DNA from 3 places in the Saccharopolyspora sp. NPDC049426 genome. Region 3 is predicted to be linked to each of the others. Evidence: riboswitches for the same ligand, from Rfam matches in the RefSeq annotation. Region 3 holds a riboswitch; each other region holds the start of a gene.
What was found. A riboswitch is a leader RNA that binds a small molecule or an ion and turns the genes downstream of it on or off. The one in region 3 is predicted to bind cobalamin.

Region 1 (4,271 bases), on a different contig from region 3:
TCAGGTTGCTGAGCAGGCCGCGCAGGTAGGGGTTGGCGTCCTCCGGCGGCGGAACGTCCAGCGAGCCGGACTCGCGCCTGGTCAACCAGTAACCGCGCACGATGGATCCCGCGAGGTAGAGCAGGTAGGCCGCGCCCACCCACTTCAGGGTCACGAGCACGCCCGGTGCGTTGGTGATGAGCGCACCCAGCCCGGAGATGACCAGCGCGACCTGCAGAGCGCTGGCGCTGTGGATCCCGGCCAGCGCCAGCAGTCCCGCCTTGCGGCCGTGGTTCAGCGATGTGCGCAGCAGCAGGAAGACGTCCACTCCCGGTGTGATGATCACGACCGCGCTCGCCAGCAGGAAGGCGGGCAACGGCGTCGGGTCCAGGAGCACGGCGAATTCCTCTCCATTTCGGGCGGCACGGGCTGCCGCATCGCTTGATCAGGTTCTTCTCGTCATCCGGTCAGGTGAGATCGGCGGATGCCGGTGGTGGAGGTACCCCGGTTCCGCGATGCCCTGGGATGGAGGCGCGACTGTCAACGGCGACATTCGCGAAAGGATTTGTTTCCAGGATCAAGTTTAACGAAATATTTTCCTGCCAATCTGTGAGTTGCGACTCGTGATGTTTCGGTGCGCGGGTGAATACGGTGTGTCCGCTCCGCCGATGACCGCGACAGCTGGAGGCACCGACTTTGGGCCGCGACGAACAGGGACCCGCTGACAAGACCCGTGCGCTGCGCGCGCTCGCCATCGCCGGAGCGGTCACCGCTCTGGCGGGCGGGAGCCCCGCCGCCCACGCGGACCCGGCGATCACCGGGGACGACCAGCCGCAATCCCGGATCCTCGGCGGCTCGGGCGCCACCACGAACGACGCGCCCTGGGTGGTCGCGCTGACCGACCGGTACGGCAACCAGTTCTGCGGCGGCACCCTGATCCGCGCGGGCGAGGTCGTCACCGCGGCGCACTGCGCGCACGATCCGCTCACCGGGGCCGAACGCTCGCCCGAGGACGTCCGCGTGGTCGCCGGGCGCACCGACCTGCGCAGCTCGCAGGGCAGCGAAGCCGAGGTGGACGACGTGTGGGTGCACCCGGGCTACGAGGACTTCACCACCGGCGACGACCTCGCCGTGCTCAAGCTCAATGCTCCGCTGCCGCAGCGCCCGCTGCCCGTGGTCGCGCCCGGCGAGACCGCGCCGTACGAGCCGGGCGCCATGGCCCGCGTCTACGGATGGGGTCGGACCAGCGAGAACGGTCCCAACTCGGACAGCCTGCGCTCCGTCGAGGTGCCCGTCGCCGCCGACGACGCCTGCCGCTCGGCCTACCCGAACTACGACCCGCGCAGCATGTTCTGCGCCGGGTACCCCGAAGGCGGGCGCGACGCCTGCGCGGGCGACTCCGGCGGGCCGATCGTCGCCGGCGGGCGGCTCATCGGCGTGGTGTCCTACGGCACCGGCTGCGGTCGTCCCGGCACGCCCGGTGTCTACACCAGGCTGTCGAACTACCCGTTGTGAGCGGTCGGCGAGTGGCCTGCACAACTCCCGCCGCTGGCGAGTGCGGGAAACCGGGAAGTCCTGTGATATCCAGGTAAGGGTGACCCTTCAGCCGCTCGCGACCGCCGTGCAACGCGCCTACACCGCAGACCTCGACGCCTCCGACTTCTACCGGATGCTGCGGCTGCGGGTCGACGTCTTCGTCGTCGAGCAGGAATGCCCCTACCCCGAACTCGACGGGCGCGACCTGGAGGACTCCACCCGCCACTTCTGGGTCGACTCCGCCGACGACTACGTGCTCGGCTACCTGCGGCTGCTGGAAGACCCCGACGGCACCTACCGCATCGGCCGCGTCTGCACCGCCAAGAGCGCCCGCGGCCTGGGCATCGGTCGGAAGCTGATGCGCGCCGCCGTCGCCGAGGTGCAGAACTCGCCCTCCGTGCTGTCCGCCCAGACCTACGCCAAGGACTTCTACGCCTCCTTCGGCTTCGTGGCGACCGGGGACGAGTACCTCGAAGACGGCATCCCGCACGTCGACATGCGACGCGAACCCCGCCGCGCGGGCATCACCGCCGCTCGCTGAGGCGCCTTCGGGGATGCGGCGGAGCCGGTCGGGTTCCGCCACCCGCACCGCTGAGCAGAGCAACCATCACCACTCCGAACTGTGAGTTGCGGCGCCGGAAGGTTGGGCGCTTGATCGACGTCTGGGACGATGTCGGTGAATCCGTTTGCAAGGGGTGTTGGCAGGAAGCCGGTTCGAGTCCGGCACGGTCGGCGCCACTGTGACCGGGGAGCGGACCTCCCGCGCGAGCCACCGGGGTGACCTGGGAAGGCCGGAGGGACGTGACGATCCGGGAGTCAGGACACTGCGGCCCCTTGTTCCCGACAGCGGGGCGTCCGCACCCCGAGGAAGGAACCACACCGGCATGTCCGCTGCCCCTCGCTTCCCCTTCTCCGCCGTGGTCGGCCACGACGATCTGCGGCTCGCGCTGCTGCTCAACGCGGTGCACCCGCGCATCGGCGGTGTTCTGGTGCGCGGTGAGAAGGGCACGGCCAAGTCGACCGTGGTGCGCGCCCTCGCCTCGCTGCTGCCGTCGCTGGACGTCGTCGACGGCTGCCGCTTCGGCTGCGACCCCGCCGCGCCCGACCCGCAGTGCCCCGACGCACCGCACGGCGCCACCGCCACCCGGCGGCCCGCGCAGCTCGTCGAACTGCCCGTCGGCGCCACCGAAGACCGGCTCATCGGCTCGCTCGACCTCGAACGCGCGCTGACCGAAGGCGTCCGCGCCTTCCAACCCGGCCTGCTCGCCGGAGCGCACCGCGGCGTGCTCTACGTCGACGAGGTCAACCTGCTGCACGACCACCTCGTGGACCTGCTGCTCGACGCCGCCGCCATGGGCCGCGCCCACGTCGAGCGCGACGGCGTGTCCGTCTCGCACGCCTCGTCGTTCCTGCTGGTCGGCACCATGAACCCGGAGGAAGGTGAACTCCGGCCGCAGCTGCTCGACCGCTTCGGGCTCACCGTGCAGGTCGCCGCCTCCCGCGAGGTCGGCACCCGCACGGAGGTCGTCCGCCGCCGGCTCGCCTTCGAAGCAGACCCCGCCGGGTTCGCCGCCCAGTGGGCCGAGGCGGACGCCGAACTCGCCGAGCACATCCGCGCCGCCCGCGCCCGCGTCGAGAACGTCGTGCTGCCCGACTCCGAACTGCGCCGGATCTCCGCGCTGTGCGCGGCCTTCGACGTCGACGGCATGCGGGCCGACCTGGTGCTGGCGCGCACCTCCATCGCCCACGCCGCCTGGCGCGGCGCCGACGCCGTCAGCGAGGAGGACGTCGAAGCCGCAGCCCGCCTGGCCCTGCCGCACCGGCGCCGCCGCGACCCGTTCGACGAACCCGGCATGGCCGAGGACCAGCTGCAGCAAGCCCTCTCCGACGCCGCCGAGCAGGCCGAGGACCAGCCGCCGGAAGATCCCGACGACGACCCCGACGGAGGCCCCGACGGCGGTCCCGGTGGAGGCGGCGAACCCCAGGACGAGCCCACCGGACCCACCGGCGGCGGAGGCGGCGAGGAGCAGGACCAGCAGCCCGGTGGCGGTGACTCCGAACGCGCCCCCGTCGGCGCCGGGCAGTCGTTCCGCGCCCGGTTGCTGGAAGTGCCCGGACTCGGCGAAGGCGCACCCGGCCGCCGGTCCCGCGCCCGCTCCCGCAGCGGGCGCACCACCCGCGCCACCACCGCCGACGGACACGGACTGCACGTGACCGCCACCCTCGCCGCGGCCGCGCCCCACCAAGCCGCGCGCGGACGCAGCGGGCCCGGCCTCGTCCTGCGCTCCGACGACGTCCGCCGATCCCTGCGCGAAGGCCGTGAGGGCAACCTCGTGCTCTTCGCCGTCGACGCCTCCGGCTCGATGGCAGCCCGCGATCGGATGACCGCCGTCAGCGGCGCCGTCCTGTCCCTGCTGCGCGACGCCTACCAGCGGCGCGACAAGGTCGGCGTGATCACCTTCCGCGGCGACAAGGCCGAAGTCGCCCTGCCGCCCACCTCCTCGGTCGACGTCGCCGCCGCCCGCCTCCGCCGGATGCGCACCGGCGGGCGCACCCCGCTCGCCGACGGACTGCTGCGCACCAAGCACCTCATCCAGACCGAGAGCACCCGCGACCCGCAGCGCCGACCGCTCGTCGTGCTGCTCACCGACGGCAAGGCCACCGTCGGCGTCCAAGGTGCCACCGGAAGCAAGCAGGCCGTCGACGACGCCCTGCGCGCGGCACGCGTGCTCGCCGATACCGGAACCGCCTCCGTG
Region 2 (4,271 bases), on a different contig from region 3:
TCTGCACCTTCATGAACTGCCTCGACGGCTTCGACGTCATGGCGGTCGCGTTCACCGGCCCCTCGGTCACCGAGGAGTTCGGTCTCAGCGGTTCCCAGTTCGGACTGCTGGTCTCGGTCGGCCTGATCGGAATGGCCCTGGGTTCGATGCTGCTCGCGCCCTTCGCCGACCTGATCGGGCGTCGCCCGCTGATCCTGATCAGCCTCGCCTTGGGCACGATCGGCATGTTCGGCGCCGCGATGGCCCCCTCAGTGCTCGTGATGGGCCTCTTCCGGCTCGTGACCGGCATCGGCGTGGGCGGCATCCTGGCCAGCACCAACGTGATCGCCAGCGAGTTCTCGAACACGAAGAACCGCGGGCTCGCCATCGGCATCTACACCGCCGGGTACGGCATCGGCGCGACCCTCGCGAGCCTCGTCGCGAAGACCACGGTCGGTGGTGACTGGCGGATCGTCTTCTACGCCGGCGGTTTCGGAACCCTGCTCGCCCTGATCGTCATCGCCGTCCTGCTGCCCGAGTCGATCGCCTTCCTCGAGCAGCGCCGTCCCCGCGGTGCCCTGGAGCGCATCAACCGGACCCTGGCGCGAATGGGGATGGACTCCACCAGCACGCACGACCTCGACCGGGCGAGCTCGGCTCGCAAGGACGCCGAGCAGGCCGGTTCGGGCTGGTTGAGGCAGCTGCTCGCCCCCACGATCCTGCTCTGGATCATCTTCATCACCATCATGTTCGGCTTCTACTTCGTGAACAGCTGGACCCCAACGCTTCTCGCCGAGGAGGGGCTTTCGAAGAGCGCTGCGGTCACCGCCGGGATGGCGATCTCGATCGGCGGCACCGTCGGCTCCGTGCTCTACGGCCTGGCCGCCCGGGTGCGCCCGCCGCGGGTCGTGCTGATCGGGTTCTCCCTGCTGTCGGCCGCGATGATGGTCGTGTTCATCCTGAGCACCTCGATCCTGTGGCTCGGATTCGGCATCGGCGTCATCGTCGGCGCGCTGATCAACGGCTGCATCGCCGGTGCGTACACCGTCGGGCCACCGCTGTACCCGTCCAACCTCCGCAGCGTCGGCATGGGCTGGGCGCTCGGCATGGGCCGGATCGGCGCCATCCTCTCCCCGACCATCGCGGGGCTGCTCAAGGACGCGGGCGCCTCGGCGACCCAGCTCTACGTCGGCGCCGCCGCAGTCGTCGCGCTCTGCGCGGTCGCCCTGGTCGCGGTGCGCAAGCACGACCCGGAATCCGCCCCGGCAGCCGAGGAACCGGTCACGACCTGAGGAATCCAGCCCTGGTCCGCCGCGAAGTTCGTGCCCCACACGAGATCGGGTGTGGGGCACGAACTTCGTCGCGTCGGCCGGGGGAAGCCGACGCCGCCCTCGACGTCGCCGCGGCACATCTACCGCTGGGTGGCCAACGCCTCCGTTGCGGCTGCGCTGCGGCTGGACTCGTTGAGCAGGCCGAAGGAGAAGCCGAGCACCGCCCACATGCCCGCGAGCTCGGCGAGCGAGGCGAGCCGGAACTGCCACAGCAACGCGGCGGGAACGTCGGCCGGTATCGGATCGGGGTTCGCCGGCCAGGCCCACAGCGCAACGCCGGCGAGCACCGCTGTCGCTGCCGCGGTGGCGGTGGTGGACCGGCTCGGGTTCCACCCGCGGGCCCGCAGGTAGCCGTGCAGGTGGTGGGCCGCGAGCACGATCAGGATGCCTGCGGCGATGAACGAGAAGTACGCCAGCGTCCGGCCCGACACCGACTCGGTTTCACCGACGCCGGGCGGATTCGCCGGGTACTTCAACGCGGGCAGCAGCGACACCGCGAAGAATCCCACCGCGGTCAGCTGGAGGCTGCGCCCGAAGTCGGTGCGCGCGGTCGTCCGATGACGGACGCTGGCGAACACGACCGCGAAGATCACGCCGATGGCCACCCCCACCAGCACGGCGGCGACCATGCCGCCGACCACCTGGACGGGCCGGGAGAACATCTCCTCGTGCGCGTGCTCACCCGAGGCGTGCGAGCGAGCTTCTTCGATCCCGAGCGATGCCTGCAGCGGGGCTTGCACCAGCAGCAACGACAACAGCGCTGCGGTCAGACCGGCGAACGCTCCGGCGAGCAGACCGCGCCGGAGGATCGCGTTGAACGGCGAGCTCATCACGCCCCCGCTCAGTGGCACGGGACGCCGAGGGCGTGCCTGCCGTCGTGGGTGAACTCGTGCACGACATCGGCGGCCTGCGCGAGCAGGAGGCCGTTGTCCTGCAGCACGACGTACAAGGCCACCAGGGCGAACGCGGCGAGCGCCCAAGCCCAGGCCGGAACGTGGATGCGTGGTGCGGCAGCGGACAGAGCAGGAGCGGTCATGTCGAATCCTCTTTTCCATCTCTCGTGGAACTCGGTGCGTGCCGCAGCCGGTCTCCTGGCTTCCGGATCGACGCTTCCCCTGGCCTTCCCAGTCACCTGCCGGTGTCCAGTGGCGCTGTCAGGGTCGCTCCCCGGTCACAGTGGCGAGGACCACGCCGGATTTCCACCGGCTTCCCGTGCACTGCGGCATCCGGAACGGTAGAGGGAGATCCGCGCGGGCACAACAGCCGATCAAGCGACGAACGTCACCGCGCGCCTTGCGCACGACCGTTGTTCAGGTGCAATGACTTCGTGGACGATTCGACCGCTCGCCTGCTGGACCGATGCACCCGATCCCTCGCTCGCGCACCCGAGCATCCCGGGAAACTCTTGCCGTGGGCGGAGTTCTGCCGTCCGCTTTCCGGCCTGCTCTCCTGCAACGTGCGAGAATGGCAGCGGCTGGGCGGTTTTCAACACCACCGGGCCGCAACCGTTCTCGTCGCCTTCCGCGCGTCCTGGCTCGCGTTGTGCGCGACGGTTCCCGAACGCCACCTGGGCCTGCCCATCCCCTCGCTGGCCACCGCACGGGCCGCGGTCGACGACCGGGGGATGCTGCAGGGACTCGTCCTCGACCCCCATGCCACCGAAAATTCCTGGTGGACCACCGTTTCCGGTTTCCTCTCGCCCCTCACGGAGGGACTCGCCTCCCTGGGCGGTCCGCCGCCCGACAGCGACCAGTACTGGGGCAACGCCGTCGGCTTGATCGGTGAAGTGCTCCGGCGCATGGCCACCGACGGGGCCGGCGGGAACGTCTTCGACACCGCCGTTGAACTGCGCAACGCCACCGGACGCGACGACCTGCTCGACCTCAGCAGCACACCACGCGGTCTGCGCTCCCGGCGCCGAACCTGCTGCCAGCTGTGGCGCGCCAACGTCGGTTGCTGCACCGAGTGCGTGCTCCACAACGCACCCCGATCCAGGCGGCCCCCACGCGGGTGAGCGTCGAACCGATCAGGAGACCGGTAGCCCGACGAGGGCGGCTGCGGCGCCGAGTCCAGCGCAGATCGCCAGCACCCTCAGCATCGGCCAGCGCAGGGCGAACACGAGCACGAGGGCGATCGCGGTGATGGCGGCTGCGACAGGCCGGATGCTGGCCAGATCGGGCAGGTTCAGCGACAGGGGCCCGAGCTGCTGGAGATGCGTGCTGGCGAACAGGGTGTGGCCTGCGAAGTACAGGGCGAGGTTGGCGATCACACCGACCACAGCGGCGGTGATCCCGGTCAGCGCGGCCGACAGCGCGTGGTTGTGGCGGAGTCGTTCGACGTGCGGGGCGCCCAGCAGGATGAACAGGAAGCACGGCACGAACGTCACCCACGTCGTCAGCAGCGCGCCCAGCACGGCGGCGACCCACGGGTTGAGCGTCCCCGGATTGTTGTACGCGCCGAGGAAGGCGACGAACTGCACCACCATGATCAGCGGCCCCGGAGTCGTCTCGGCCAACGCCAGGCCGCGCACCATGTCCGAGGCCGACAGCCACCCGTAGACCTCCACGGCGCGCTGCGCGACGAAGGCCAGAACGGCGTAGGCGCCACCGAAGGTGACCAGTGCCGTTCCGGAGAAGAACACCCCCTGCGTGGTGAACACGCTGCCCGCACCGGTGAACAGGGCGACCGCTGCGACCGGCAGCCCCCAGGCGATCAGCCCGACCGCCAGGATCTGCAGCCCGCGGCGCAGCGAGGGCGTCTCGTGGTGCAAAGCGCCGTCGGAGATCAGCGGTGCCGTGCCGTCAGCGGCACCGTCGCTCTCGGCGCGGTTCATGATGTGCGGGGCGAACCGGGCCAGCAGCCAGCCGATCAGACCGGCGGCGGCGATGACGATCGGGAAGGCGATGCCGAACACGGCGATGGCCACGAACGCCCCGACGGCCAGTGCGATGAGCGCGGGAT
Region 3 (4,271 bases):
CACCCGGGGGCTTGCGGCAAGCCCCCGGGTATGCCGCAGAATCTCCGATCTGAAGCCGTGAGCTGCGAAGATGCCGAATTCGCTGCACGGAGTGACCGGGGGTTGAGAGATGATCGACGTTGTTGTCGCCGGTGCCGGTCCGACCGGTCTGATGCTGGCGGCGGAGCTGCGGCTGCACGGGGTGGGCGTGGTCGTGCTGGACAAGGCCGCGGAGCCGACGGACTTCGTGCGCGCGTTGGGGCTGCACGTGCGCAGCATCGAGGTCCTGGACCAGCGGGGCCTGCTGGAGCGGTTCCTGGCCGAGGGGACGAAGTACCCGCTCGGCGGTTTCTTCGCCGCCATCTCCAAGCCCGCGCCCGAGCGCCTGGACACCGCGCACGGCTACGTGCTGGGCATCCCGCAGACCACGACCGAACGACTGCTGGCCGAGCGGGCAGCCGAGCTCGACGTCGAGGTCCGGCGGGGCTGTGAACTGGTCGGACTCGATCAGGACGAGGACGGGGTGACCGCCGAGCTCGCCGATGGCACGCGGTTGCGGGCGCGCTACCTCGTCGGCTGCGACGGCGGTCGCAGCACCGTGCGCAAGCTGTGCGGCATCGGGTTCCCCGGCGAGCCGTCCAGGGTGGACACGCTGCTCGGCGAGATGAAGATGACCGCGTCGCGGGAGACCATGGCCGCCGTGACGAACGAGGTCCGCAAGACCCAGAAGCGCTTCGGCGTCGGTCCTCTCGACGGCGAGTGGTGCCGGGTCGTCGTACCGGCCGCCGGTATTGCCGAGGACCGTTCGGCGCCGCCGACCCTCGGGGAGCTCACCAGCCGGCTCGAAGCGATCGCGGGCACCGACTTCGGCGCGCACTCCCCTCGCCGCCTCGCCCGCATCGGCGACGCGACCCGGCAGGCCGAGCGCTACCGCGCGGGTCGCGTGCTGCTCGCAGGCGATGCCGCGCACATCCACCCTCCGGTCGGGGGCCAGGGGCTCAACCTCGGTCTGCAGGACGCGTTCAACCTCGGTTGGAAGCTCGCCGCGGAGATCGCCGGGTGGGCATCGGCGGACCTGCTCGACAGCTACCAGGACGAACGGCATCCGGTGGCCGCCGCCGTCCTGGACAACACGCGCGCGCAGATGCAGCTGATGTCCACCGAGCCGGGCGCGCGGGCGGTACGTCGGCTGGTGTCGGAGCTGATGGACTTCGACGAGGTCAACCGGCACCTCACCGAGAAGATCATCGCGCTCGACGTGCGCTACGACTTCGGCGGGGACCACGACCTGGTCGGCAGGCGCATGCGCGATGTCAACCTGGAGCGAGGCCGCCTCTACGAGCTGACGCGAACGGGACGCGGACTGCTGCTCGACCGGACCGGGGAGCTCTCGGTCGAGGGCTGGGACGACCGGGTCGATCACGTCGTCGACGTCGGCGCGGATCTCGACGCGCCCGCCGTCCTGCTGCGCCCGGACGGTCACGTGGCCTGGGTCGGGGACGATCAGCGAGACCTCCTCCCCCACCTGTCGAAGTGGTTCGGGAAGTGACTCATTTCTCCCTCCGACACGCCCATGTTGGTGTTGGTGGACGAGTCAGACCCAAGATGTAGAGTGTCGCTCGCTGGTGGTTCACCGGGCCCGCGCGGGTCCGGTGTGGCAACAGGGAACCCGGTGCGAATCCGGGACTGCCCCGCAGCGGTGAACGGGAACGACCGCCGTCATCACGCACTGGACGCCACGCGTCCGGGAAGCGACGGCCAGTAGGACCGGTCTTGCGATTCCCCGAGACCGGACGCCCGTGAGTCCGAAGACCTGCCATCGGCGCGCGCACGCCCGTGCGCGCCGTCCGGGACCTCGCGGGAGGGTCCACGCGGACATGCGACGGTCTTCGCTTCCGTCGCGTCCTCGCGTGCTGTCGCCGCCGGTTCCGGGCATGCCTTCCGAGCTCGCGAGGAGAGAGTCCCGGTGACCGACACCGCACTGTCCGAACCCATTCCGCTCACCGGCGGCCGCGTGTCCACTGTGGTCGAGCAGTCCTGCGCGGGACTCGCCGACGTGGACCCGTCGGCGGTGCTCACCGAGGTCGAGCGCAACGTCTACCCCGGCATCGGGGACGCCGAACTCGGCGAGGCGCTGATCATGTCGGCGCGCACGCTGGTGGAGTCCGAGCCGAACTACTCCCTGGTCACCGCTCGACTGCTGCTGGACAAGCTGCGCGGCGAAGCGCTGAGCCACCTGGCCGGTGCGCCGCAGCAGACCGACCAGGAGCAGATGCGCGACCGCTACGCGTCCTACTTCACCGACTACGTGCGGCGGGGCATCGAGCTGGGCCGGCTCGACCCGGAGTTGGCCCGCTTCGACCTGTCCCGGCTGGGCGCGGCGCTGGACGCCGAGCGGGATCTCGCCTTCGACTTCCTGGGGCTGCAAACGCTCTACGACCGGTACTTCCTGCACCACGACGGCATCCGGTTCGAGCTGCCGCAGGCGTTCTTCATGCGGGTGGCGATGGGCCTGGCGATGCGCGAGGACGACCGCGATGCGCGTGCCATCGAGTTCTACCGATTGCTGTCGTCGTTCGACTTCATGTGCTCCACGCCGACGCTGTTCAACTCCGGCACGACCCGCCCGCAGCTGTCGTCGTGCTTCCTGACCACTGTGGACGACGACCTCCAGTCGATCTTCAGCTCGTACCGGAACAACGCGCTGCTGGCCAAGTACTCCGGCGGGCTGGGCAACGACTGGACCCCGGTGCGCGGCATCGGCGCCCACATCCACGGCACCAACGGCGAGTCCCAGGGCGTGGTCCCGTTCCTGAAGATCGCCAACGACACGGCGGTGGCGGTCAACCAGGGCGGCAAGCGCAAGGGCGCGGTGTGCGCGTACCTGGAGACCTGGCACATCGATGTCGAGGAGTTCCTGGACCTGCGCAAGAACACCGGTGACGACCGCAGGCGCACCCACGACATGAACACCGCGAACTGGGTGCCCGACGAGTTCCTGCGCCGCGTCGAGGCCGACGAGTCCTGGACGCTGTTCTCCCCGGACGAGACGCCCGACCTGCACGACCTCTACGGTTCGGCGTTCGCCGAGCGCTACCGGGCCTACGAGGCCGCGGCCGAGCGCGGCGAGATCCGCGTGTTCCGGCGGGTCCGGGCGGTGGAGCTGTGGCGGCGGATGCTGACCATGCTGTTCGAGACCGGGCACCCGTGGATCACCTTCAAGGACCCGTGCAACCTGCGCTCGCCGCAGCAGCACACCGGGGTGGTGCACTCGTCGAACCTGTGCACCGAGATCACCCTGAACACCGCCGCCGACGAGGTCGCGGTGTGCAACCTGGGGTCGGTGAACCTGGCCCGGCACGTCACCGCCGACAGCCTGGACCGCGACCGGCTCGCCGCGACCGTGCGCACGGCCGTGCGGATGCTGGACAACGTCATCGACATCAACTTCTACACGATCCCCGAGGCCGAGCGCTCCAACAGCCGGCACCGGCCGGTGGGGCTGGGGCTGATGGGATTCTCCGACGCCCTGCTGAAGCTGCGGATCCCGATGTCCTCCGATGACGCGGTGGAGTTCGCCGACCGCAGCATGGAGGAGATCAGCTACCACGCCATCGACGCGTCCAGCCGACTCGCCGAGGAGCGCGGGCGCTACGCCTCGTTCGAGGGCTCGCTGTGGAGCCGGGGAATTCTGCCCATCGATTCCCAGGAGTTCGTTCAGGAAGCGCGCGGGAGTGCGGATCTGGACCGGAGCTCGACGCTGGACTGGTCGTCGCTGCGGGAGCGGGTTCGCGGCAACGGGATGCGCAACTCCAACGTGATGGCCATCGCGCCGACCGCGACCATCGCCAACATCTGCGGTGTCGGCCAGTCCATCGAGCCGCTGTACCGCAACCTCTTCGTCAAGTCGAACATGTCCGGCGACTTCACCGTCGTCAACCCGCACCTGGTGGCCGACCTCAAGCGGGCCGGGCTGTGGGACGAGGCGATGGTGGCGGACCTGAAGTTCTACGACGGGTCGCTCGGGCCGATCGACCGCGTCCCGGACGAGCTCAAAGCCCGCTACGCCACCGCGTTCGAGATCGAGCCGCACTGGCTGGTCGAGGCCGCGGCCCGCAGGCAGAAGTGGATCGACCAGGCGCAGTCGCTGAACCTGTACCTGGCCACGCCCAGCGGGCGCAAGCTCGACGAGCTCTACCGGCTGGCCTGGCGCAAGGGCCTCAAGACGACCTACTACCTGCGCTCGTCCAGCGCGACCCACGTGGAGAAGTCCACGCTGCGCGGTACCGACG

Region 1: it holds a riboswitch for cobalamin, as region 3 does, so the genes downstream of both, AB0J78_RS12670 (putative cobaltochelatase) here and AB0J78_RS22575 (ribonucleoside-diphosphate reductase subunit alpha) in region 3, are expected to answer to the same signal.
Region 2: it holds a riboswitch for cobalamin, as region 3 does, so the genes downstream of both, AB0J78_RS20725 (CbtB-domain containing protein) here and AB0J78_RS22575 (ribonucleoside-diphosphate reductase subunit alpha) in region 3, are expected to answer to the same signal.

Annotation. Positions count from the first base shown of each region.
Region 1 is NZ_JBFAPZ010000005.1:187,172-191,442, forward strand. Features, by position in the region: gene AB0J78_RS12655 (LysE family translocator) at 1-376, opposite strand, end outside; gene AB0J78_RS12660 (serine protease) at 676-1,494, shown strand; gene AB0J78_RS12665 (GNAT family N-acetyltransferase) at 1,574-2,056, shown strand; cobalamin riboswitch at 2,173-2,361, shown strand; gene AB0J78_RS12670 (putative cobaltochelatase) at 2,400-4,271, shown strand, end outside.
Region 2 is NZ_JBFAPZ010000009.1:144,934-149,204, forward strand. Features, by position in the region: gene AB0J78_RS20715 (MFS transporter) at 1-1,271, shown strand, start outside; gene AB0J78_RS20720 (CbtA family protein) at 1,391-2,140, opposite strand; gene AB0J78_RS20725 (CbtB-domain containing protein) at 2,152-2,346, opposite strand; cobalamin riboswitch at 2,374-2,547, opposite strand; gene AB0J78_RS20730 (hypothetical protein) at 2,767-3,324, shown strand; gene chrA (chromate efflux transporter) at 3,337-4,271, opposite strand, start outside.
Region 3 is NZ_JBFAPZ010000010.1:215,081-219,351, forward strand. Features, by position in the region: gene rox (rifampin monooxygenase) at 110-1,528, shown strand; cobalamin riboswitch at 1,589-1,815, shown strand; gene AB0J78_RS22575 (ribonucleoside-diphosphate reductase subunit alpha) at 1,946-4,271, shown strand, end outside.